Regions from separate parts of the Clostridium chromiireducens genome, predicted to be linked through region 2. Evidence: riboswitches for the same ligand, from Rfam matches in the RefSeq annotation. Region 2 holds a riboswitch; each other region holds the start of a gene.
What was found. Region 2 has a riboswitch for cyclic di-GMP ahead of D2A34_RS01800 (prepilin peptidase). Riboswitches for the same ligand answer to the same signal wherever they lie in the genome.

Region 1: linked by a shared signal. The riboswitch ahead of D2A34_RS25160 (helix-turn-helix domain-containing protein) and the one ahead of D2A34_RS01800 (prepilin peptidase) in region 2 are both predicted to bind cyclic di-GMP.
Region 3: linked by a shared signal. The riboswitch ahead of D2A34_RS11170 (EAL and HDOD domain-containing protein) and the one ahead of D2A34_RS01800 (prepilin peptidase) in region 2 are both predicted to bind cyclic di-GMP.

What each region holds. Positions count from the first base shown of each region.
Region 1 covers NZ_QXDJ01000010.1:42,208-50,815, forward strand. Annotated here, with positions in the region: gene mnmL (tRNA modification radical SAM protein MnmL/YtqA) at 1-887, shown strand, start outside; gene D2A34_RS25140 (2-phosphosulfolactate phosphatase family protein) at 947-1,666, shown strand; gene D2A34_RS25145 ((2Fe-2S)-binding protein) at 1,824-2,045, opposite strand; gene D2A34_RS25150 (response regulator transcription factor) at 2,389-3,072, shown strand; gene D2A34_RS25155 (sensor histidine kinase) at 3,076-4,419, shown strand; gene D2A34_RS25160 (helix-turn-helix domain-containing protein) at 4,484-5,293, opposite strand; cyclic di-GMP riboswitch class I at 5,569-5,658, opposite strand; gene D2A34_RS25165 (FtsZ/tubulin family protein) at 6,109-7,161, shown strand; gene ileS (isoleucine--tRNA ligase) at 7,866-8,608, shown strand, end outside.
Region 2 covers NZ_QXDJ01000001.1:433,416-442,023, forward strand. Annotated here, with positions in the region: gene pilM (type IV pilus assembly protein PilM) at 1-1,046, opposite strand, end outside; gene D2A34_RS27380 (prepilin-type N-terminal cleavage/methylation domain-containing protein) at 1,310-1,735, opposite strand; gene D2A34_RS01790 (type II secretion system F family protein) at 1,813-3,015, opposite strand; gene D2A34_RS01795 (GspE/PulE family protein) at 3,037-4,728, opposite strand; gene D2A34_RS01800 (prepilin peptidase) at 4,854-5,606, opposite strand; cyclic di-GMP riboswitch class II at 5,762-5,844, opposite strand; gene D2A34_RS01805 (type IV pilus twitching motility protein PilT) at 5,995-7,026, opposite strand; gene D2A34_RS01810 (methyl-accepting chemotaxis protein) at 7,670-8,608, opposite strand, start outside.
Region 3 covers NZ_QXDJ01000002.1:1,281,674-1,290,281, reverse strand. Annotated here, with positions in the region: gene D2A34_RS11195 (anaerobic C4-dicarboxylate transporter family protein) at 1-679, opposite strand, end outside; gene D2A34_RS11190 (fructoselysine 6-kinase) at 885-1,754, opposite strand; gene D2A34_RS11185 (SIS domain-containing protein) at 1,948-2,922, opposite strand; gene D2A34_RS11180 (GntR family transcriptional regulator) at 3,311-4,021, shown strand; gene D2A34_RS11175 (cupredoxin domain-containing protein) at 4,396-4,656, opposite strand; gene D2A34_RS11170 (EAL and HDOD domain-containing protein) at 5,269-6,483, opposite strand; cyclic di-GMP riboswitch class II at 6,589-6,671, opposite strand; gene D2A34_RS11165 (DUF975 family protein) at 6,764-7,405, opposite strand; gene D2A34_RS26680 (hypothetical protein) at 7,599-7,766, opposite strand; gene D2A34_RS11160 (PaaI family thioesterase) at 8,205-8,608, opposite strand, start outside.

The DNA.
Region 1 (8,608 bases), on a different contig from region 2:
ACTATTTTTTAAGAAACAAATTTGGAGAAAAAGTATTCAAAATATCATTAGACGGAGGCTTTTCTTGCCCTAATAGAGACGGAAAGATTAGTAAGGGTGGTTGTCTTTTTTGTAGTGAAAGAGGTTCTGGAGATTATGCAGGCGATAGAGAAGTATCAATAGCAAATCAATTTGATGATATAAAAAAAATGATGGCACAGAAGTGGAAAGGTGGGAAGTACATAGCTTACTTCCAGGCTTACACTAATACATACGCACCTGTTAGTGAATTAAGAAGAAAATATGAAGAGTCACTGAATCAAGAGGGGGTTGTAGCAATTGCAATAGCTACAAGGCCAGATTGTCTAGATGACGACGTATTAGACTTATTAGAAGATATAAATGGTAAGGTTTATCTTTGGATAGAACTTGGTCTTCAAACATGCAACGATGAAACTGCAAAGAAAATAAATAGAGGTTATAGATTAGACGTTTTTGAGAATGCAATGAAGAAACTAAAAGAAAGAAATATAGATGTAGTTGTACATGATATTTTGGGATTACCAGGTGAAACCAAAGATGATATGATAAAAACAATAAATTATATTGCTCATTCAGGCGCTAAGGGGATCAAATTTCATCTTTTACATTTAATGAAGCAAACACCTATGGTGAAGTTATATGATGTTGGTGAGCTTGAATTTTTGTCCCAAGAGGATTATATTGAGCTAATAACAAAAGGAATAACTCTTTTGCCAAAAGAGATGGTTGTGCATAGACTGACAGGAGATGCACCGAGAGAACTTTTAATTGGTCCAATGTGGAGTCTAAAAAAGTGGGAGATTTTAAATTCCATAGATAAAGCTTTAGAAGATAATGATATGTGGCAGGGAAAGAACTTTAAATGAGAAATTTTAGAGATCAAATACTGTTAATAGGTATTTAAAAATAAAGGAGGGATTCAACAATGAAGATAGATGTTATAATATCCGCTGAGGACATACATGATAGTAAAATTAAAAATAAGATAGTTGTTGTAATAGATATATTTAGGGCAACTTCTGTAATTATTACAGCACTGAATAATGGATGCAAGGAAGTTATTCCTTATTTAACTATTGAAGAGACATTAGAATTTGCTAAGAAATTAAATAGAGAAGATTATGTGCTAGGGGGAGAAAGAAAAGCAGTTAAAATAGAAGGTTTTGATCTATCTAACTCTCCACTAGAATATACTAAAGAATTAATAAGAAATAAAACAGTTTTATTTACCACAACAAATGGAACTAGGACTCTTGCAAAATCAGTTTCAGCAAAAAAGGTATTTATAGCAGCTATGATAAATGCAGAATCTGTAGCAAAGAAGCTGATTAACATTAATGAGGATGTAGTAATCATCAATGCAGGGACGAATGGGAATTTTTCAATGGATGATTTTATTTGCAGCGGATATATAATTAATGAAATGTTAAAATATAATAAGAGTATGGAACTTACAGATATATCAAAAACAGCAAATATAATATATAAGGAAAATTCCGATATTTTAAGTTATGTGAGAAAAGCAACACACTATACTGTGATGAAGTCTTTAAAGTTAGATTCTGATATCGAATATTGCGTTAGAAAAAGTATTATAGAGATAGTGCCAGAATATGATGGGGAGAGAATTACTTATACAAAATAAGATAGCTAATAAAATAAATTATTAAATAGATGTAGTTATTGAGAGTATGTATAAATAACCTTTAATATGAGAAGAACACATACAAGTCATAAATAAAAAGTATGTGTTCTTCTTTACTTAATTTTAGAACTTGATTTTTATAAATAATCAAATTAATTTAATAGTTATCGTCTTTATGTTTTTTTAACAGTTCATATATTCGAGGAGAGCAATTTCTCCCTTTACAAGCACCGCTGCCTGCTCCAGTAGCGGCCTGAACTTCTTTTACTGTTGAAGCACCATTTCTAATTGCTTCTTTAATTTTAGATCTAGGAATTGCCTTACAAGTGCAAGTTTTTGTTAATTTATCTAAAATAGCTTCATTCAAATTATTATCCATATTAATTCTCCTAAAATACATTATTAAAGTTAAAGAAAATATTCTTTAACTCAATTATACAGTTTAGATAAAAAGTTTAAAGAAAATTATTTAAGAAAGTAATATTATTGATTTTATTTTAATATACTAATTATTTAATTATATGTAATAGAAGCTTTTAATATGCTTATTTAAAATTGAAGGCTATAGATTTTGCTATTTAGAATTTTGAAAACTGCAAAACATGAGGAGATTAAGCTATTATTAAGAAAATTATTATATAATTGAAATAAAATTAGAGGATAATGGAGAAGTTAGTTCATCTACTAACTGATATATGATTATTAAACTAGAGGTGATGATAATGGTAAATGTGTTGCTCGTTGAAGATAACATAGAAATAAGTAAAAATATAGAGGAATATTTTAAAGGAGAGGTAGAAATTCAGGCTGTTTATAATGGCTCAGATGCAATTGAATATCTGGGAGCATATGATTATGATATTGTAATTTTAGATCTTATGTTACCAGAAGTAAGTGGAATGGGTGTTTTAAAGCACATCTCTAAAAATTGTTTAAATACTGGAGTGATCATATTAACAGCTAAGGAAGAGCTTGGAGATAAACTTAAGGCTTTTAATTTGGGGGCTAATGATTATCTAACTAAGCCGTTCTTTATGGAAGAATTAAAAGCTCGTATTAATTCAATTTTAAAAAGCATGGGAAAAGTTAAAAAGCCTAATATCCTTGAATTTAAGAACATGGAAATAGATATGAAGGTAAAAAAAGTGTTTATAAATAACAAAGAGCTAGAATTAAATGAGAAATTATACAGACTTATTGAGTATATGGTAATAAATAAAGGTGTATTATTATTTAAGGAACAAATATTTGATAATGTGTGTGGATACAATAGTGATGCAGCAACTGAAATTATCGAGGTCTATATAAGTAGGTTAAGAAAACAACTATCCGCATTCGGGTATGGTAAGTATCTTATAACTAAGAGAGGGATGGGATATTTACTAGACGAAAGTATAGAGGATTAAAACATGAAAAAGGATATATTTTTATCAACAAAGAAAAAAATTATAGCTACAAGTACAATTGTAGTATTTACATGCTTAATTGTATTTGCAATAATAACTCAAATATTATACTCATCAACGGTTTTAGATAATATAGATCACCAACTTATAGAACAAAAAAAATTCTTTCTTCAACAGGAATCGGATTTTAGTTATGAACAGGGTCTAAACAAAAATGATGTTATTACAAGAGAAAATGGATTAGGCGATAAATTTAAGGATAAATCATTGCAACAACAAAATAAACCTGAAGGTTTTAGTGGAAGATTAGATGGAAAACCAGCACATATCCCTCCCAATTTAATTGTTATTATATATAAAAATAATACTTTTGAAGCCATGAGTAAAAATTTATACTTTAGTGAAGAGAATTTACCAGTGATTCCATTAAGTGCAGAGGATGAGATAGTTACAATTACAAGTGGTGGGTATAGTTTCAGGGGTATAGTAGTTAATAATGGCGAATATAAAATACAAGTTCTTGCTAATATTGATGCTGAAGAACGTTCATTAAGCAGATTAAGAAATTCTATTATAGCAAGTTTAATTATACTTATTATACTAGCAACATTACTTTCAGCATATCTAGCTTCTAAAGTAATAAAGCCAATTAGGGAAGCTTATGAGAAACAGGTTTATTTCGTTCAAGATGCATCTCATGAAATGAGAACTCCATTGGCTGTAATTAAAGGAAAACTGGAACTATTAGCTCATTCATGGGGAGATACTATAGATAATCACTTTGAACATATTTCTAAGATGATGACGGAGGTAAGAGGACTAGAAAAACTAAACAGTGATTTATTACTATTGTCAAAAGAAGATTTAGATTTAGCTGTTAATATCACGAGTTTTAAACTAAATGATTTTATTGATGATTTAAGTGAATTTTATTTGGATTTAGCGGAGATTAAGGAAAAGACCTTTAAAGTAAATGGATTAGAAGAAAATATATCTGTTCAATGGGATTATGATAAGGTAAAAAGATCAATAGTAATTTTAATTGAAAATGCATTTAAATATACTAATGAAAATGGTGAGATAATATTAAGTGTAGAGGATATGAACAAATATGTTAAGATATCGGTAAAAGATAATGGAATAGGAATTAAGGAAGAAGAACAATCTCGTATATTTGATAGATTTTATAGAAGTGAAGCTGTTAGAGGAGAAAATATTGGTGGTACTGGAATTGGATTAAGTTTATTGAAATCAATTTCGAAAAATTTTGGGATAAAACTGAAAGTTAACTCAGAGTATGGTAGTGGATCAGAGTTTATTTTAATAATCCCAAAGATAATAAAGTAAGAATATAACAAAATAAGAACAAGTTAGAATAATGATTTTAACTTGTTCTTATTTTATTAATAAATTATCTAAGCCCAAACAGCCTACCCATAAAACTTAATTTCTCTTTAGTAGTATCCATTTCCTGTTGGACATAATAAGCGCGCTCTATAACATTTTTGAATCTTCTAATTTCATCAATTAAATTTATATCCCTAGAATTAGAAGCTTCATTAAACTTATCAAATTGTAATTTTAGAATATCTTCTAAGGAAAGTTTCTCTGAAATTAAATTATCTATTTTTAGAGATAGCTCATTATATAGGTTATTTTTTTCTTCATAAGCTTTCTCAAATTTATAGTCAATGTATTCTTTTATTTCTTTTAACATATCTTCCTTAAATAGTTTTAATTGATCATTTTGTTCCGATGCGAGGTCAACAATTTTTTTAATGCGTAATTCATTATCTTCTTTAATCTTGTTTGATAAAGTTTCCTTTAAACTACTAATCTCTTTATTTTCAAGATCAATTATCGTTGATATTATTTCTTTAACAGATAAGGAATTACTTTCTTTAACTTCAACTAATTCTTCCAGGTTCAATGGTAGTGATTCACAGTATTTTTGAATCTCCTTAACAGTCATTCCTTTATTTTTCAAGTTAATTAAAAACTCAAGTTTATCTATATCACTATTGGTATATCTAAACTCTTTATTTAAAATTTCAATTTTTAGAATGTTATCAAAAACATTAGTATAATACCGTATACTACTATCTTCTTCCCCTAATAAACTGGCTACTTGATTAATTGAATAATGTAATATATCCCCCCTTTTTATGTTTTTTACAGTTAACTTATCAGGAATATGCATATATTTATCTTCATAATCCATAATATTTTAAACCCCCTCTTTTAGGTTAAAGTAAAGTATTAATTATCGCAGTTAAGTTATTCTGATGTATATTGGAAAGTAAAAGTATAAGAGAAAATTTATATAAATTATTTTTAAATACAAATAGTTTTTTGAAATAGAGTATTTGAGAATATTGTAGGCAATTAACTATAAGATTAGTTGCGTTCAATAAGTTTTCAAAAAATAAAGGTGACTATATAATAATAGTCACCTAAATATAACAAAAGTAAAAAAACATCTTATTATAATTATATTTTGGCAACCTGACAATCATAGAAAATTAAATTTTCCTTAGACTCATGGCTTTGCGACCCTACTTTTCAATAAGTGTGCTAGTATCATTTATAGTTATAAAAAATTATATTTTAAAAGAGCTTGTTTATGTTTTAATTATAGAATAATTAAAACATCTTATCTATAAATATTTTCTAATTTCCATGAAACTCAAGAAATAACTTTCGAAAATAAATATATTTTAGTATGTAAAGTTAACTTTATAATATAAAGTTAGTAATATGTAATAAGTAATATTAAAATTGTACATTCATTAATATTATCGACAGATTATAAAGTGTTTTTACCTTATTCGATTATATTACTTATTTTAACCTTAAATTACTTATTTATATTAAATATCCTTTAAATATTAATAAATATAGTATAAAATTGTAATGTAATAAAATATTTCTAATAACTATTATACAATAAATACAGGCATATAAAAATCAAAAAATCAAAAAATCTTTTAGAATAGTAAAAAATCCGATATATATTGATTAAATAGGGGGATTATTATGGAAAAGAGCAAAATATTATTAGTTGCATTAGGACAAGGTGCTGGTAACATTGTTGATGGTCTGTTAGGTAGAAATAAGAATTATAATGGATTATTTTTTAATAGTAGTTTATTTGATATTAAACCATTAAAAAATGCAAATATAGATAAAAACGTTTATTTATATCCAGGGACAGATGGATCTGGCAGAGATAGAAATAAATCAAAAGAGATGATAAAAGATAATGCAAATGCAATAGGAACTTTATTAAGAAAGTATCCTCAAACAGAAGTTATGGTTGTTTTTACAAGCATGGCAGGGGGGACGGGATCTGGCGCAATCAAGACGTTCATACAGATAGCTTCAGCTGCTATTCCAACTACAAAAATTAATGTAGTAGCAATTCTTCCAAGCCTGACAGAAGATCAACTATCATTTAAGAATACAATAGAATGTTGGAATGACATTAATGGTGTAATTGATTCAATTAGTGATATTAAGTTTGTTGATAATAATAAAAGAAATACTTATAAAGAAATAAACAATGAAGTGATTGAAAGCTTAGATTTAGCATACAATCTAATGGGAATTCATATTGATGGAAATATTGATAAAAAGGATTCGTTTAGAATAAATACTGCTGAAGGATCTGGTATTGTTTTAAAGCTTTATGATGGTTTAAAGGATGAAAAGACGGCAATAGATCTGGCTATAAAAAACAGTGTATTTGCTCAACCTGACACATATGATTGTGATTATTTAGGGATAAATTTAAAAATAGACGGATACGATCCAAATGAAGTATCAAAATGCTTTGAAGTTTATAAAAGCACATATATTACCTATAACAATGATTTCAATATAGTTGTTCTAGGTGGATGTGACACACCTACTGAGTCAATTAAGTTAGTTAAAATGGCGTTAGATGATAAATCTAAAAGAAAATTATCAAGGAGCAGGGACAGGGGAATCATTATAAATATTGATGAGAATGTTGGTAAGGAAAATAACCCTAAAATTGAAGAGTTAAGTGAGTATAATAATGATGAATTAGAATTCTCTTTTGATTAAATATATAATAATATAAAAAGCTATTTCTAAGTAGGAATTACTACACCTACGTAGAAATAGCTTTTTTATTTTATATTAAAAGTATATATTAGTACTTTATAATAAATTTATGGATCAATATATACAATTATAAACCTTATTGCAAGGTATGCATGTGCCAATATCATAATCTATTATTTGTCCACAATTATTGAAAAAACATCATGGTTACCTTTTCTCTGTTATATTTGATGTTAATGAATACAATATAACATTTAGGTAAACTATAGGTAAATAAATAAGTGTATTAATATTAATAGAACTTTATCTTACAAGATACTATTAATTGACATTTAAAAATCATTAATATATAATATTACAATAAAAGACTATGATTAGGAAAAGTACCTTAGATATTATTTTTAGAGAGTAGCTGTATGGTGCAAAGCTATAATAAATCTCGGAGAAAATCACCTAGGAGTTGGAGACTGAAAAGCATTAATGCCCAATAAGTTATCACGTAACAGCCTGCGTTAAAGGATAGAGTATGTATGTACTTGAAATAAAGCATTTAATATTATTTTTTAGATGTTTTGCCTTAGGTGGTTTGCGAATTCAACTTCGTCCTGTAGGATGGAGTTTTTTTACGTTTAGAAAAATATATAAATTTTGAAAAATTATTGAGGAAAATATATAGTTTACTCAGAATGAAAGGGGAATTTTTAATGTACAATAAGGTAGATTCGTCAAAAGGTACCGTCAACATGGAAAAAGACATAGCAAAGCTTTGGAAAGAAAGAGATATTATCAAAAAAAGCTTTGATTCAAATCAGGATGGAGAATATTTTACTTTCTATGATGGACCTCCAACAGCAAATGGAAGACCTCACGTTGGTCATATTTTAACTAGAGTTATGAAAGATATTATTCCAAGATATAAAGTTATGAAGGGACATAGAGTTCTAAGAAAAGCAGGATGGGATACTCATGGTCTTCCAGTTGAACTTGAAATAGAAAAGAAGCTTGGAATTTCAGGAAAAGAGCAAATTGAAGATTTCGGTGTAGAAAATTTCATTAAAGAATGTAAAGATAGTGTATTTTCATATGTTAGTTTATGGGAAGAGATGTCACATCAAATAGGATTCTGGGTTGATATGGAAGATCCATATGTAACTTATCATGATGATTATATAGAATCAGAATGGTGGGCATTAAAGAAGTTATGGGATAAAGGTTTATTATATAAAGGTCATAAGGTAATGCCTTACTGTCCAAGATGTGGAACGGCTTTATCATCTCATGAAGTTGCTCAAGGGTATAAAGATGTTAAAGATTTAACTGCAACTGCAAAGTTTAAAGTTAAAGGAGAAGAAAACAAGTACATTCTTGCTTGGACAACAACTCCTTGGACATTACCATCTAACTTAGCATTATGTATAAATAAAGCATACACATATGCTGATGTTAA
Region 2 (8,608 bases):
CCTCCAAAAATAATTATTTTATTTACTTGATTTCCAATATTTCTATTTTTATAAAATTGGATTATTTTTTCTATCTTATCCATCCACTCATCTACTACATATTTGACTTGCATATTTATTGGTTCTAATTCATCTTTTAAATTCAAATTTTTCTGTTTAAAACTTGTTGCTTCACTAACTGCACCAATCTGGTCTAATAATATTTCATCAATATTATTCCCACCATCTTTTATTATTCTAGTAAAATCTAACTGACCATCTTTATATATATTAACATCAATAAAGCTTGCCCCAATATCAATAACTGCGACTGCTTCTTTTGATTTATGTTCAAACTCACTGTTTATACCTGTATAATTAATGAATTTATTTACCGCATTGTAATTTACATCTAAAACATATGGCTTTAAATTTAGTTTTTGCAAAAGGTTATAATATCCTCTTGCTATTTTTTCAGGATATGCAATAACACGAACATTAAGTCTTGCATTTCCATTCACTTCTTCTTCACCTAAGATAGTTACTTGCAATATATAATCCTCTAAATTTATAGGTAAATATTGCTGAATTTCATATCTGACAACCGTATCCATTTCTTCAGCTTCTACTTTTGGAATTAAAATTTCTCTATTTATAATCAGCGTAGAATTAGTTGTACATATAGCATCTTTAGCCTTTATTCCGCTTTGCTTTAGTGCTTGATTCAACTTTTCATATAGCTCTTCTGCTTTTTTTATTTCTCCATCTATAATTGCATCTTTTGGAGTTGGAATAGATATATATTTGTATATAACTATTTCCTTTTTATAATACATTCCCTCAACTATTTTTATCATAGAACTACCAATGTCAAAGGCAACAACTCTTCTTTTTTTCTCTGGCGTACTTAATTTATTTATTTTTTTTAAGTTTTTTGACAATTTAACCTTTAAGGTTCCTACATCCATATTTGCTAAAGCTTTAAAGTCAATGGATTTTCTCTTTTCTTTAGTCTCAATATCTGCATTATTTTTGTCTAATTCAGAATTACTATTTTTCTTCTTCATTATCCCCATACCTTATTTCTCCTCTATTATTCTCCATTTAGTTTGTCTATTTTAATGTACAATGTAAAATTAATATTTTAAATATTAATAGTTAAAATTTCATTAATATTAGCTTCTTTCTTTTATTAACTTTACATAATACATTAACTTTACTTCACAAATTCTATTAATTGTAACTTACTAATCATAAAAATCAAATTAACTGAAGATAATATTTATAAGTAACAAAAGTACTTATAAATATTACTTCTTAATTACTATTCTTACGATAAAACTGATGAATAAGTACTGCTTGCCGGCACTGGTAAAATTTCAGTACTACCTATTTTTACTATTACCTGATTATTATCAACAGTAGCTGTAAAAGATTGTCCAGCAAACCCCTGAGCCTTTGCTTTTGGTATATTGCCATCCATTATAGTTGCAAGACTAAAACTACTGTTATCACCACTACTATCTAAAGTAATATCTCCATTTGAAATAGCAGTTGATACCGCCGTTTGAATATTTTTAGCTGTTGCTATATCTGACTTTACATTACCACTTTCTCTTATTGCTCCAAATCTAGGTATAGCTATTGCTGCTAATATTGCAATAATTGCAATAACGATAATTAATTCAATTAACGTAAATCCTTTCTTCTTTTTCTTAGTCAATTCATTCTTTTTTCTGATTGATAAGTTAATCATTATAAAACCTCCTAATTTTTTATTTTTATATCTTAATGCCCTTTGGCTTTTGCCTAGCGCACTAATTACTATTTTTATTATATCTGAGTGTATGAATTAAATAATGGAAGCATTATGGATACTATCATAAATCCAATTACAAGTCCCATTACTACTATTAAAATTGGTTCTATAAGGGCTACGGAAGTTTGAATTATCGATTCAAGCTCTTCATCATAAAAATCTGCTGTTTTATTTAATATATCATCTAAAGAACCTGTCTCTTCACCTATTTTTATCATTGAATAGAGCATTGCAGGAAAAATCTCACTTTCTCTCATTGAAACATATAAACTTTCTCCCCTCATTACATTATCCCTTATTTTTAACAATACCTTCTCAGAAACTTTATTTCCTGTAACCTCCGAAACAATTTTTAAAGCTTCTACCAAGGGTAGTCCACTTGCTATAAGTGTAGATAGTGTTCTTGTAAATCTCGATACTATCATCATTTGATTAAGTTTCTTAAGTACTGGTAATTTTAACTTAACTTTACTTGATGTTAATTTCCCTTCTTCTGTTTTAAGGAAAATATTTAATCCAAATCCACATGCACCTATTAAAATGATAACAAACATCCAATTATTCCCAATCATATCGCTAAGTCCCAGTAAAAATCTAGTAGACCAAGGCAGAACTGTTCCACTTTCCTTGAATATTTCTGTGAAAGTAGGCATTACAGATGTTAATATAAATACAATTGCTCCTATAGACACCATTCCAAGTACGATTGGATAAACCATAGCACTTTTAACCTTATTATTAACCTTATTTTCCTTTTCATAATGGGTCGCCATTCTAAGCATTATTGAATCTAAGTTACCACTTGCTTCACCTGAAGCCACTAAGGATATTAAAAGTTCTGGAAATACATCCTTATACTTTCTCATTGCATCTGATAAAACTCCACCTTTTGCAACTTCTTCGTTTATATCTCCTGTTGCTTCTCTTAGTTTTTTATTTTCAATTTGATTTGACAATATTTCTAGACAGGTTAAAATCGGAACTCCTGCATTTAACATAGTATAAAACTGTCTACAAAATATTGATATATCTTTAAGTTTCACTTTACTATTAAACTTAAGTTCAATATTAGCACTTTCTGATATCTCTTCTATCATTAAAGGATAATATCCGTTACCCGAAACAAAATCCATAACTTCTTCTTTCGAATTTGCTTCATAATGCCCCTCAATTTTCTCCCCATCTGAGTTCATAACTCTATATTTAAATTTTCCCATATAAAATCACCTCCTAGAAGTTTATTTTTTAACCATTGCAATTGTTGAAAGCTCTTCAATAGTGGTTATTCCTCTTAAAACAAATTCTTTACATTCGCTTTCCAATGTCTTCATTCCATTAGCTATGGAAATATCTCTGATCACATCAGAATTTCCACCTGAATTTATAGCTTCCCTATGCTTTCTAGTCATTTCCATAATTTCATAAATACCAATTCTTCCTGTATATCCTGTTTCATTACAATATCCACAGCCACTTCCTTTATAAAGAATGAGTGGCTTGTCTATTTCTTGTCCTAAAAGTTCTTTTTCATATAGATTTGCTTCATATGGCACTTTGCATTTATCACATATTCTTCTAACTAGTCTTTGCGCTACCACGCCCATAACAGACGTTGAAACTAAATAAGGCTTAATCCCCATATCAACAAGTCTTACTATAGATGAAGGAGCATCATTAGTATGAAGAGTACTTAAAACCAAATGTCCTGTAATAGCGGCACGAGTCGCAATTTCTGCTGTTTCCTCATCTCTTATTTCCCCTACCATTACTATATCCGGGTCTTGTCTCAAGATACTTCTAAGACCACTTGCAAAAGTCAAACCAGCTTTTTCATTTACATTTACTTGATTAACTCCATTCATAGTAAATTCAACCGGGTCTTCTACAGTAATAATATTTACATCACTAGAGTTCAATTCTTTAAGCACTGAGTACAAAGTAGTAGATTTACCGCTTCCTGTAGGTCCGGTAACTAAAACTATTCCATGAGGATTAGCTATTATCCTATCTAATCTTTTAATATTGTCCTCACTCATTCCAAGTCTATTCTTACTTAATACTGAACCGCCAGTATTAAGAATTCTTATAACTATTTTTTCACCGTTAACTACTGGAAGTACAGATACTCTTAAATCTATATCTTTCCCGTCCACATTTGTCATTATTCTTCCATCCTGAGGTATTCGTTTTTCTGCTATGTTTAAACCAGCCATAATCTTTATTCTTGTTACTAACGGTCCTAAGCTTTCTATTCCGAGAGTATTAATTGTTTTTAACTTTCCATCTATTCTATATCTAATTCTGATTTCATATTCAAAAGGTTCTATATGAATATCTGATGCCTTTAACTCTACAGAATTCTTAAACATATAATCAACCATTTTAACAGCAGGTGCGCTATTAACCTCATTTATATCTTCAGCCGAACTAGTTTGGGACTGCTTAACTGCTTTCAAGCTTTCTTTTGCCAGCTGTATTGCTGCATTATTAACTTGCTGACTGCTATAATATATTCCTATAAATTTTTTAATATCATCTTTTTTAGATATAAATGACTCTATCTCAAATCCAGTAGATATTGCAACATCATCAATGGCAAAAATATTTAATGGATCTGCAAGAGCAACTTTAATCTTATTGTTATCAAAACCAAATGGAATTAACATATATTTTTCACACAAATTCTGAGGTATCAAAGTTATTGCTTTTCTATCAAAATTTATTGTATTTAAGTCTACTTTTTTTATTCCAGTTTGCTGCTCTATAGCTTCAATTATATCTTCTTCAGTTATAATTTTACTTTCAAGTAATATTTCTCCAAGCTTTTTACCAAGCACTTTTTGGGACCTTAATGCATCTTGCAATTGATATCCCGTAATTTTGCCCGCATTTACAAGAATGTTCCCTAACCTTCTTTTTTCAGTCGCCATTATATGTTTAACCCCTTTTATTTGTTATAAATGAAATAAGTATTGTGTCTTCAATATTAGTGTAAATTCAGCATGAAAATTATACAAGTAAAAACATTGTAAAAGATAAATATATATATACACCTTTATGTTAATAATTCGAAATATATTCTTAAAATTTCTGTACTATAAAACATAGAAATTATACTCCCTACTGCTATAAATGGTCCAAAAGCCATCTTTTCTTTTAGTTTTTTTAATTTTAATAAAACAATTATTATTCCTATTATACCTCCTAAGATTATGGCTAAAAATAATCCCAGCATAATTGCTTTTGTACCTAGAAACAACCCACAAACAACAGCAATTTCAATATCTCCTTCTCCCATTCCTTTAGTCAGAAATACAATTAATCCTATAATTCCTCCGCCTATTAATCCTCCTAAAATTAAATTAAGGACTCCATTTTCATGCATAAAATATTGCGTTAATATAAATACAATCCCAACTATTCCACTCAAAATTGTAGTGCTGGTAAACACATATTGAGTATCAAAATCTATCATGGAAATTACTATTAGAAACGATACGAATAAACAATATTTTATAGTAATTAGAGTTATGCCAAATTTCAAGTATATTAATAAGTAGAATATCCCATTAAGACACTCAATGAGCGGATATCTTATGGAAATCTTTTCACCACAATATCTACATTTTCCCCTGAGAAATATATAACTAATTACAGGCACCAAATCTAGATAACTCAATTTGTGTTTACAGCTGGTACAATGTGACGGGGGAAATGCTATCGATTCTTCCCTAGGAATTCTATGTATACATACATTTAAAAAACTTCCTATAACTAATCCCAATACAATTATTAATCCATAATCCAATTTACTCTCTCCAATACCTCTGTAGAAATATTTCTTTTAAATTCTCAGGTAATATAATTCAAGTTATTTTTAAGAACCTTTTAATAATTCCTTATACTTCAGGCAGTTATTTTTGCTTCTGAAAAGTATGCAAAAAAACCCACCTAAGATACTATAACTATAAAGGTCGGTTGCACTATTAACTCATCACATATAAAGTGCCCAAATAAATATATGAATCATCGTTCCCTATAACATATAAATGCTATTTCTATTCAATTTTGATTATACCTTATACAAAAACATACCATCTATTACATATATTTGAATTTTATCACATAACATCTTAATAGTCTACAATTCAAATATATATTTCCTCATAAGTATGAAAAACCTTATAATATAATTTCTATCTATTAGTTTGTATCCATTTTTCATACTCTTGTCTTGTAATTATATTACTCATAACTAAATTTCTTAAGTCCATATCCATTGTCTGCATTCCAAATTTGGATCCCATTTGTATAAAACTATCTATTTGCTCAAAGTTACCTTCTCTAATTAGATTTTTTATACCTGGAGTACATACCATTATCTCCATTGCTGCTGTTCTACCTTGCCCTGAAGCTTTTGGAATCAGAACTTGTGATACAACACCTCTCAATAAAGACGATAGCTGAATCTTTACTTCATTTTGATGACTAGACTCAAATGAATTAATAATTCTGTATATACTATTTGCAGCACCCAAGTTATGTAATGTAGAAAAAACCAAGTGACCTGTTTGTGCTGCTCTTAATGCTATTTCAATAGTTTCTGGATCTCTCATTTCTCCAAGTAATATAACATCTGGATCTTGTCTAAGTGCAGCTCTCAAACCCATTGCATAACTTTTAGTATCTTGTCCAATCTCTCTTTGATTTACCATAGACTTATGGTTTTCGTATATATATTCTATTGGCTCCTCAAGAGTAATTATGTGCTTATCCTTAGTTAAATTTATTTCATTTACCATAGCTGCAAGCGTTGTACTTTTACCTGAACCCGTTGGCCCTGTAACTAGTACCAAACCATCACTTAATTCAGTAAACGATTTTAGTGCTTGTGCGGTTGCCAAATCTTTAAGTTTAGGTATAGCCTCTTTAATTACTCTCAGACATATTGCATAACTTCCTTTACACTTATATGCATTGACTCTGAAATTCCCCATTCCAGGTCTATTATATTTAAAATCAATTTCTCCATCTTCTAAAAATTCGCTAAATTTATCAGGAGCTAAATCCTGAATATATTCTCCAACTTCTTCATGAGAAATTATATCTTCTTGTATCTTAACTAATACCCCATCTATTCTTACCTTAGGAACTTGTTCAGAAGTAATATGTATATCAGATGTACTACTTATATCAACGGTATCTAATAATTTATCTATTTTAGCCACGTTCTGTATCCTCCGCATAAAAATTAGAATATTTTATAAAATTATTATATCATTACTAAAATAGTACTGTCACCTCAATTTTTTATAAAATTCTCTAAATATTTAATTTAATACTAAAAAATGATAGTTTTCCGTCAAAACTCATTACCACAAAAGGAATTTTTTTCTCCTTTTTATAATTATATTTAATTCTCGCCATACACCGTATTGTATAAATTTATATTTAAAACAATCACATCCAACTAGCAAATTAAATAATACATAATAATAAATAAAAATGTCTAAATATAATCTATATATAAAAACTCACAAAAAATATATTACAAATTTCTCAGTATTTATAAATATCATATAATTCTACCACATTATCGCTTAACTTTGGTAATATAATTTTAGTAATAATATTACATGGATAATGAAAATGTTGATGTATGATTAACATCAATTTTGAAACAAACCAACTTATGCTAAACTGCGAAAACATTATCTCTATTTTTCCTTATACTTTTAAGAAAAAACACTTTCAATATTGATAGCTATGCATATCAATATTGAAAGTGTTATTATCTTAATGGATATACCATCATTCAGGGCTTTCTTAACTCTTCTAAATGTTCTATAATTTTTTTATAATTAATATATTTTACACCTTAAACTTCTGTACCATATCAGTTAATCTTTGTGCTAAATCCGCCTGACCTTGTGCAGATTTTGCAACATCATTAATAGCAATAGTTATTTCATTAACACTATTAGATATTTCTTCAGAACTTGCTGCTGACTCCTCTGCTGTTGCTGAAACATTCTGTATAGCAAAACTTATTTGCTCAACTACTTCACTCATTTGCCTTGAAGAAACCGAAATCTCTTCAGTAATATTATTAACAAATTCCGAATCCTTTTCATACTGAATTCCTGTGTTATGAAGGAATTCATAGTTTGGTTTTACATCATTCTCCATAAATTCAAGTACATCTTCCCCGCTTTGTGAAAGTTTAGCAACTGCAACTTGTACTTGTGTAACCATCCCTTTAATATTCATAACCGCCTCAGCAGATTGTTCTGCAAGCTTTCTTACTTCATCAGCAACAACAGCAAACCCTTTTCCTTGTTCCCCAGCTCTTGCTGCTTCAATGGCTGCATTTAATGCAAGTAAATTAGTCTGCTCTGCTATAGTTCCAATAGAATCAGCCATAACTTTTATCTCTTCTACAACCCTAGCCTCTTCTATAGCCGTTAAAATATTAGTACGATTTTTTGTATATATAACAGTACCTTCTTCTATATTTTTTGAGGCTTTAGTTTTTATGTCTAGTGCACGTTTTTTTATCTCACCTACTGATACCTCTGCCTCATTCGCTCTATTTGTAAGCTCATTAGTACTAGCACTTATTTCCTCTGTTGAAGCACTTACTTCTTCAGTAGTTGCGCTTAAATCTTGAACCCCTCTAGCTATTTGTTCTATTGATTCATTTACTACTTCCATTTTTGATGAAACCTCTTCAGCAGTTGCTGATAATTCCTCACTAGTTGAACTTATATCACTAGCACTATTAATTATTTCACCGACTAAATTTTTTAT
Region 3 (8,608 bases), on a different contig from region 2:
TTTTTGCTGCTTTTGATATTTGAGCTTTATCACCTTTTTCTTTTGTTGCTGCAATCAATCCTTCTGCCATTCTACGTTGATATTCAGGATCTTCTGCAAGTTCCTTTCCCATACGCATTGTAGCTATTGCACTTGTAATTACTCCTATAAGTGTCGCTGGTACACAAATAGACAAGATAGTACCAAGGTTCACTCCAAGTGGCGCCATAAATCCAATCATTGCAGCTGTTGCAGCTGAAACTGGTGAACATGTTATTGCTTGTTGCGACGCTATAATACTATTAGAAATTGGTCTTTCTGGTCTAATATCACTGTCAATTGAAAGTTCATTAATAATTGGCAGTAAACTATATACAATATGCCCAGTTCCAGCCATCATAGTAAATAACCATGAAACTATTGGTGCTATTACTGTTATATGCTTAGGAGATTTTCTAAGCAATTTTTCTGCAAGTTGAACTAGAAAATCTAATCCTCCTGAAGATTGCAGTGCAGAAGCTGCTAGTACAACACCTAAAATAATTAAAATTACATCAACTGGCGGAGATGCTGGCTGAACATGAAAAATGAATACAAATATTGCAACTCCAACTCCACCAAGTAAACCCATAAAAACATCACCAATTTTAGCGCCAAAGTAAATTAGAACTATTATAATTAATAATTGAATCCAAAACATAAAGTACCCTCCTTTTATTCTATCAATACATAAAAGCCTTTTTATACATTCCGATCACCATAAATCGTTTTCAAAGCAGCTATGTTGGATAAGTGATACACATATTTTTGTGCATCACACACAATATTATCCAACTAAAAATCTATAAAAGACTTGCAATCATTTATAAAAATTTACAACCATTTATTGTTAACTTTAAATAAGCTTATATAATGTCTGTTCCGTGACCAAAAGCTCCATTAACTTTACATATTTCTGCTGCAAAATTCGCACCTTTTTCCATACTTAATTTTATTCTGTTAATCATATTGCTATCATTATCTGAAAAAAATTCATTTTTCTCAGAACTTCTTACCAACTCAACTAAAAATGCAGTCAAATAAGAGTCTCCTGCCCCCATAGTATCTATAGCTTCTGTAAGCTTTGCGGGCTGATATAACCAATTATCCTTATATAGAGCATATGAACCCTTTTCTCCAACCGTCCCCACTACAATTTTTGAACCGCATCTTTGTGCCTTTAACATTTCCTGTTTTCTTTCATCATCATTCAAATGGCTACAGGAAAGAAATGAAATATCTGCATATTGGCATACACTTTCAAGGTATTCATCATTCCAACGTACTGAAAAATCAAAAGATATTGGCACATTACATTTTTTTAATGTAGCAAGATCACCTTCAATATAACTATTTAAACTAGTATGAATAACAGAAAATTCTTTTATATATTCTAAATCATTTTCCTCAAAACCCCATGGCTTCTCTTTTGCAATACCACCTTTGTTAGACCCAAGAAATACACGATCTCGATTTTCTAATGTTACACGTGCATAACCATTTTCTCCTTCATATTTACGACAATGACTATGCTCTATACCTAATTCATCCATAACATTCTGGATAAACTCTGCAACTTTATCATTTCCGAATTTACCTAAATACGATACATTCATATCACACATTTTTGCATAAGCACAAAAGTTTAAAGCATTTCCACCAGGATACATAATACCTTGATTAACATACTTATCTACTACATTATCGCCAATACCAATAACTTTATATTGTTCCATACAAATACCTTCCCATCATTTCGTGTAATTTATTATATTTTTATAATTATTATTTTAAATTTAAGTCTTTAGTGATATAATATTATTGGAATCATTCCTTATGTGACATATTAGTTTGCCGAAAATATTATATCACATAGGAATGATCTGTTGCTTTTTAGAAACTTTTTCTACTAAACACTTTAAATTTTAATTAATATTCAACCTTCCACATATATCTACGAGTTGTTAATGGATGTTGTCTTTCATCTGCTAATGCTTTGTTATAAACAGGGTAAATATTATTAAATAATGTATGGTTAAAATAATCGACTACAGAGCTATCAATTTTAGAGAGTCCTAATTCTTTCGCATCTATAACTTCTACTCTTTTTGCATATTGATTAAGAAATTTTAATGCTCTTTCATCTAGAGGTCTTGTGCTACCTTCTGATACTTGGATTACGAAAGGAATTTCTGCATCAGTTATTTCAAATGGTCCGTGGAAATATTCTCCTGAATGTATAGATGAAGAATTTATCCATTGCATTTCCATGAAGATACAAATACTTTCCATATAAGCAGCTCCATAGCCTGCCCCACTTGCCATAGTGTATATAACTGAATCATCCTTGTGATTTTTAGCAAATGTAAGTGCACGTTTTTCAACATGTTTGCAAGCACTTTTTACTATTCTATCAATCTTAGATACTCCATCTAGGAATTTATTGTAATTCTCATATCCTTCAGTTTGATTTAAAATTTCTACTGCAGTCATTAGCGCAACAATCGTTTTCTCTCCTGCTATATCTTTATCATCCCCAAATGCATAATCTACAACATAGTCTGCATGTTCAGTTATTGGTGAATCTGCAATCCATGTTAATGCGATAACTGGAACTCCTGCTTTTTTACCGATTTCTGCCGCCTTAACTGTTTCTGGTGTGTTACCTTTATGAGATGCTACTATTAGTACTGAATTCTTTCCAAATGCCTTTGGTGTATTATGAACAAATTCATTACTATTATAGATTCCTACTTTTACATCAGTTGCTTCTGTTTCTAAAAAAGTTTTTGCTGGATAAAAAGCTCCATAAGATCCCCCACAAGCTACATAATAAACTTGTTTAATTCCACCAACTTCTTTTTTGTTTGCTATAATTTCTTCAATAATATTTTTCATCTTCATGCTGCATTCTCCCTTTTCTATACTTTTCTTTTTTGTTTTATACCGGTATATGTATCTCTTGGTTACATGTATTATAATAATACATTATAATACATGAGTCAATATATTTTTTTAATTTTTTTATATATGCTTGTATTTATTTTTTTATCAGCTCTGAACTTCATCAGTGTAATCTTGCATCTCACGCCCTCACGAACCTTATCCATAATGAAATTAACATATTTTCTGCACTCTATTAAAACATTTGCAGAATGTATTGATTTGTTATATAGAATTTTTCTGATATTGTATTTAAATAGTATTGTTTTTCTTTCCTTAAGTTATAGATTTTTTTCTTTATATGTATTATATTATTATATAAAAGACATATACAAAGGAGATGCAACTTATGATCGATCATGAAGAATCATTACCCTTATATAAACAACTACAAGATTATATTCTAGGTTCAATTAACAATGGTACATTGAAACCTGGCGATAAACTCCCGACTGAATTGGAATTAAGTAAAGCTAACAATGTCAGTCGAGTAACAGTTCGTACTGCCCTTGATTCACTAACTTCAGAAGGTTACTTGATTCGGGTTCCAGGGAAGGGGACATTTATTGCTAAAGAGAAAATCAAAAAAAATGTTACAGAAACTATTGGTTTTAGTGACACTTGCAGAATACAAAATAAAGTTCCTGGAGCAAAGGTATTGAAATGTGTTATTGAAGAAGCCACTGCAGCTGATCAACAACACTTATTATTACAGCCTGGCGAAAAAATAATTAACATTGAAAGAATCAGATATGCCAATGATACTCCAATCGCTGTTGAATATTCCAGATTCCCTTCTTCTTATTCATTCTTATTGCAAGAAGATTTAAATAATAAATCACTATACGAAATTTTAAGAAATAAATATGGCCTTTCCTTTGGAATATCCAGAAAATATATCGACATGGAATATGCTTCTTTTGATGTTGCCACATACTTAAACATATCAGAAGGGTATCCTATGCTTAGTATTAAAAGTACTGTATGTAGTTCTACTGGTGAGAAAATTCATCGTTCCAAACAAATAATACTAGCTGATCAATTCCAGCTAATTGTATAATTTTTTATAGCTTTAAATTCTTTTGTATATAATATTTAATTAGTATTCACTGAAGCTTAATCATTATAAATAACGAAATCAATATTAGAATTGTGCATAAATCAAATCTCTATTATTGACGTTTTGATTTACGCGCATATTCTTATCATTTTCATTTCCACTTTTTCTTTCACCGGTATACGCTTTATATTTAGTGAGATAAAATCCAAAAAAGTCTTCGATGATTTCAGTTAATATAAAACACGTAAAAAAACAGTAGTTATATCCCCCTATACTACTGTCTTTAAAAATCTTTATTTAATTTTCTCATCTTTTCTTATTTAATCCTCTCCTCTTTTCTCCTCTAATAAATCGCCTTTATTTCATGATCCAATTCAATTAATTTCTTCTATAGCTAATAGTCTTGGCTCATTGTCTTTTTGAACCTTTATGTATACCTTAGCCATTTCCATTTGTAAATTTTCTATTACTGATCTAACTTTACATATAAAGTAATATTCCTCAACACCATTAGTGACTACTGCTACTGGATTAAAGTTCCATCCATTTATACCGTCTAGTGCTTTTCTTAGTATTTGTTTATCCTCAATTGAAACCGAATCTTTTATTTCTAACCTATCATTTTCTTTTTCCATAATATCAACTCTCCTTACTAAAGAATATATTATTACTAATTCTTGACAATTTATTGTCAAAAATACAAACTCTCTTTTAATATATTATTAAGAAAAAATAAAGGTTACAGATTTAGTTCTGAACCTTTAAAGATTAACTTTAGCTTCGAGAAATTAATAAAATTAGAATAAATTTTCTTAAAGTTGTCAATCATTATAATGATGACATGATAACCAAACAAAGAGATAGTATTTATTGCACTTTCCCAAATACTATCTCTTTCCTTATATAATTATTTCATGCTCCCAGCTCTTCACATATACTCTGTCTTTTAATTTATCGATTTTATAAGAATACCTTACTCGAAATCCACTATTTAAAATAACTTATGTTCATATTTTAATTACAGAATAATATATAAATGTATAAATCAAAATAGTAAATACTACAACTAACGCTAAATACTTTAGGATACTTAAAACTTTTAACATATCTCTTACTCCTTTCATATACACATTATTGTAATATCATTCTAATTCTTATGCAATGATACTTAGTAAAATATATGTTGATTCCCCATCTACATAATTCGTATAAAATTATTTTTTTATGAATTAAATAAATTAATAATACTATGTACGTAATGTTTCATCTGTCCATTTTACTGATTCTAAATATGCACCCGCAAGTTTGTTTATATCAATTTGCATCTCTTCTGCGCAAATTGTAACCTTTTCCCATTGACCCCTCTCATAATAAATAGCTAGCTTTAGTATTTTATTTAACGAGTTTGCCTCTTCAATTAGACCTTCTTTGATCTCATCAGATAGAAATAATTCCTTTAGAATGACTTCAATTGGACAGCCTAAAATTGCATCCATAACTGAGAATAAACCAACCATATATGCCGAATAACTTCTTTCATTATACCCACTCATATTGCTTATAGCTTCACACATTTTTGCTCTTTGAAGGGAAACTTTTAATAATTCGTTAGTATTGTTTTCCTTTAAATCATTTAATAAAACTACATATAACCATTTTACAATTTCTTTTCTTCCTAATAATGATATAGCATATTTTATAGAAGTCACTTTATTTTTCATAAAAAAAGCTGATGAATTAATCAATTTAATAAGTTTATAAGATATCCCTACGTCTTTCATTATTAAATCTTCTAAATGATTAAACTCAAAGTCTTCTTTATTTATTAACTTTAAAATCTTCAATGCTGTATCTTTGTTAGTCGGAATATCTTTTGTTGATAACACTATCGGCTTACTAAAATAATATCCTTGAAAGTACGAGTATCCTAACCCTAAAGCTTCATCATACTCTTCTTTATTTTCAACTTTTTCAGCCAAAAACTTTATCTTATTATTTACCTTTTTTAATTCCAATATCTTCTTTCTTTCATATCCCTTTGTAATTTTAAAATCTATTTTTATAATATCAGCCATTTCTATTAGTTTCATATATTTTTTATCAAATACGAAATCATCTAAGGCTAGTGTAAATCCTTTATTCTTAAGCTTTTTGCATGCGTTTATAACCTCATCAGTCGGCTCTATATTTTCTAAAATTTCAATCACAACATAATCACTTGGAAGTATGGTTGCTATTTCTTCTTTTATTAATTCTTCAGTAAAATTTATAAATGCCTTCCTATTGTCAGTTACACTCTTAAAATCGAAAGCATAAAATGAATTCGCTATAACATTTCGTGTTGCCTCATCCCCATTGGTATTATCATAAAAATTATTCTGCCCATTTCTAAATAAAAGCTCATATGCAACCACTTCATTACTACAATTAAATATAGGTTGCCTTGCCACAAAAATATCCATGTATACTCCTCCTATTCTAGTAATTTTTTATCATTCATACATTTTTTTATAAACGTTCTTTTACAAATATAAAAAGCCAACTAAAACTAATCATTTTGTTAATCAGTTTTAATTGGCCGGTTGCACAACTAGCTCCAAATTCTTAATATGCCCAAATAAACGAATTCTTCACAGCTTCCAATTGTAATATAATACATATTAATGTAATTTTATCATTAATAATAATTATAATCAATAATTATTATTACTTGTAATCTTTTACTCAATAAATAATACAATTTTATTCATTTAACCAACTATTAGATTGGTAGTAGTTATTCTTAACAGTTAAATAAAAAGATGCCGTTGTTACATTCATGTATGGAACCACCCATAATAAACCTATACCTAATGTAATAATCCCTAATATTATCCACCCTAAAAAACTAAGTAAAAGCACAAAATATTTGAATTTATATCCTTTCATCATTCCAGCACTTTCTTTTAGACATTGAATAACAGACTTACTATTATCATCAGCTAATATATAATAAGATTGTGAAAACATATAACTAAATATAATACCCGGTATTATTAATAAAATAGTCCCGATCAATATTATTATTCCTAACAAAAAAAATAATCCTATTGCTTTTAATATAACTCTAAATCCTGAAAATATATCTGCGAATTCTGGATCTCTATCCTCATAAGCATAATTTAATGAAAATCTACACATCCCAATACTCATTACAGTACTAACTATCATTGATATTATAGCTAAAACGATAGCTAATGCATTATTATTATCCTCAAAAATCCTTGTAATAAAATTAAATAACATTTGTATTAAAAACACAGCTATAATTGCACCAATAGCTATTCCCCATCTTCCTTTTAGCTGATTCCTAGCATGTCTTTTCAATTCTGCTCTATTAATCATTAAATTCCCTCCTCAATTTCATATTCCCATTTAAGTAATTGTATTTAATATAATACCATATTTTCTATAAAACTTCAATTTTTGGTATTATATCGTAAATTTTATATTAATTTATATCTCACTAAGAATAATTATTCAAGTCAAAAAAATAAGGTAAATAAAGTATCTCTACTTAATCTACCTTTAAAAGTAACTACGCTTGTATGAATCTTTCATAATTCTCCATTTTATCCTCTCTGTTATCTTTCTTTATCCAGATGTTATATTCTAAGATAACTTTTTCGATAGTTTTAAGCTCAATCTTTGCGTCTTTTTTTCTTTTCACTTCTGCATACATGTTTATTTTCATTATATTTCCCATTAAGTCATCCCCCCTTTACCTATATAATATTATTAATTTCTTATGATTTTTCTGATGAATTAATTAATTTTTTCTTAAATTTGTAAACAATATCATTATAACATTCAAAAGATTAATCTTTTGGGGCAAATAACTGATAACGATTACTCCTATAATAAATATATTAACATTAATTTATGTCATTTATTTGTCAACTATAAACGTTTTCTTCATTCAGAGCCACAAAAATTTTCGTCCATTTCACTTGGTTCTCCAAATCCTCTGAAGTATTATGTGTTTTAAAACTTATTAATACATCTTTTGAATGTGCTTTTATAGTTTTTCATACCACAATTCCAAACTATAAAAGCAATTATAACCATTGAATGAAATCAAAAATATTTAAATTAATCTAAATATGAAGTAATAAGTGTAAAACCTGCAACTCAGTATGAGTAATTATTTTGACTTTGGATAATCAATATTATCAAAGCTTCCAATAACAAAATAAGAAGCTTGTGCTTGAACAAGCAGCTCCTGGCTCTCATCAAAAATTTTGCATACAGCTCTCATTATATTATTTCCATCACTAATCACTTCTCCAACAGCTGTAATTATATTTCCTTCACGTACATTTTTTATATAACTTATACTCAAATCTGTAGTTACTATACGTTTTCCTAAAGTTACACATGAAACTCCCATTACCACGTCTGCAATTGAAGCCAATGTGCCCCCATGTACATAACCATATATATTACAATATTTATCAATAATTTTTGTTTTATATTTAACCTTTCCCTCCGAAATTTCATCAATTTGAAGATTAAGAAAATTCTCTAGTATTGATGTCTGATATGTTT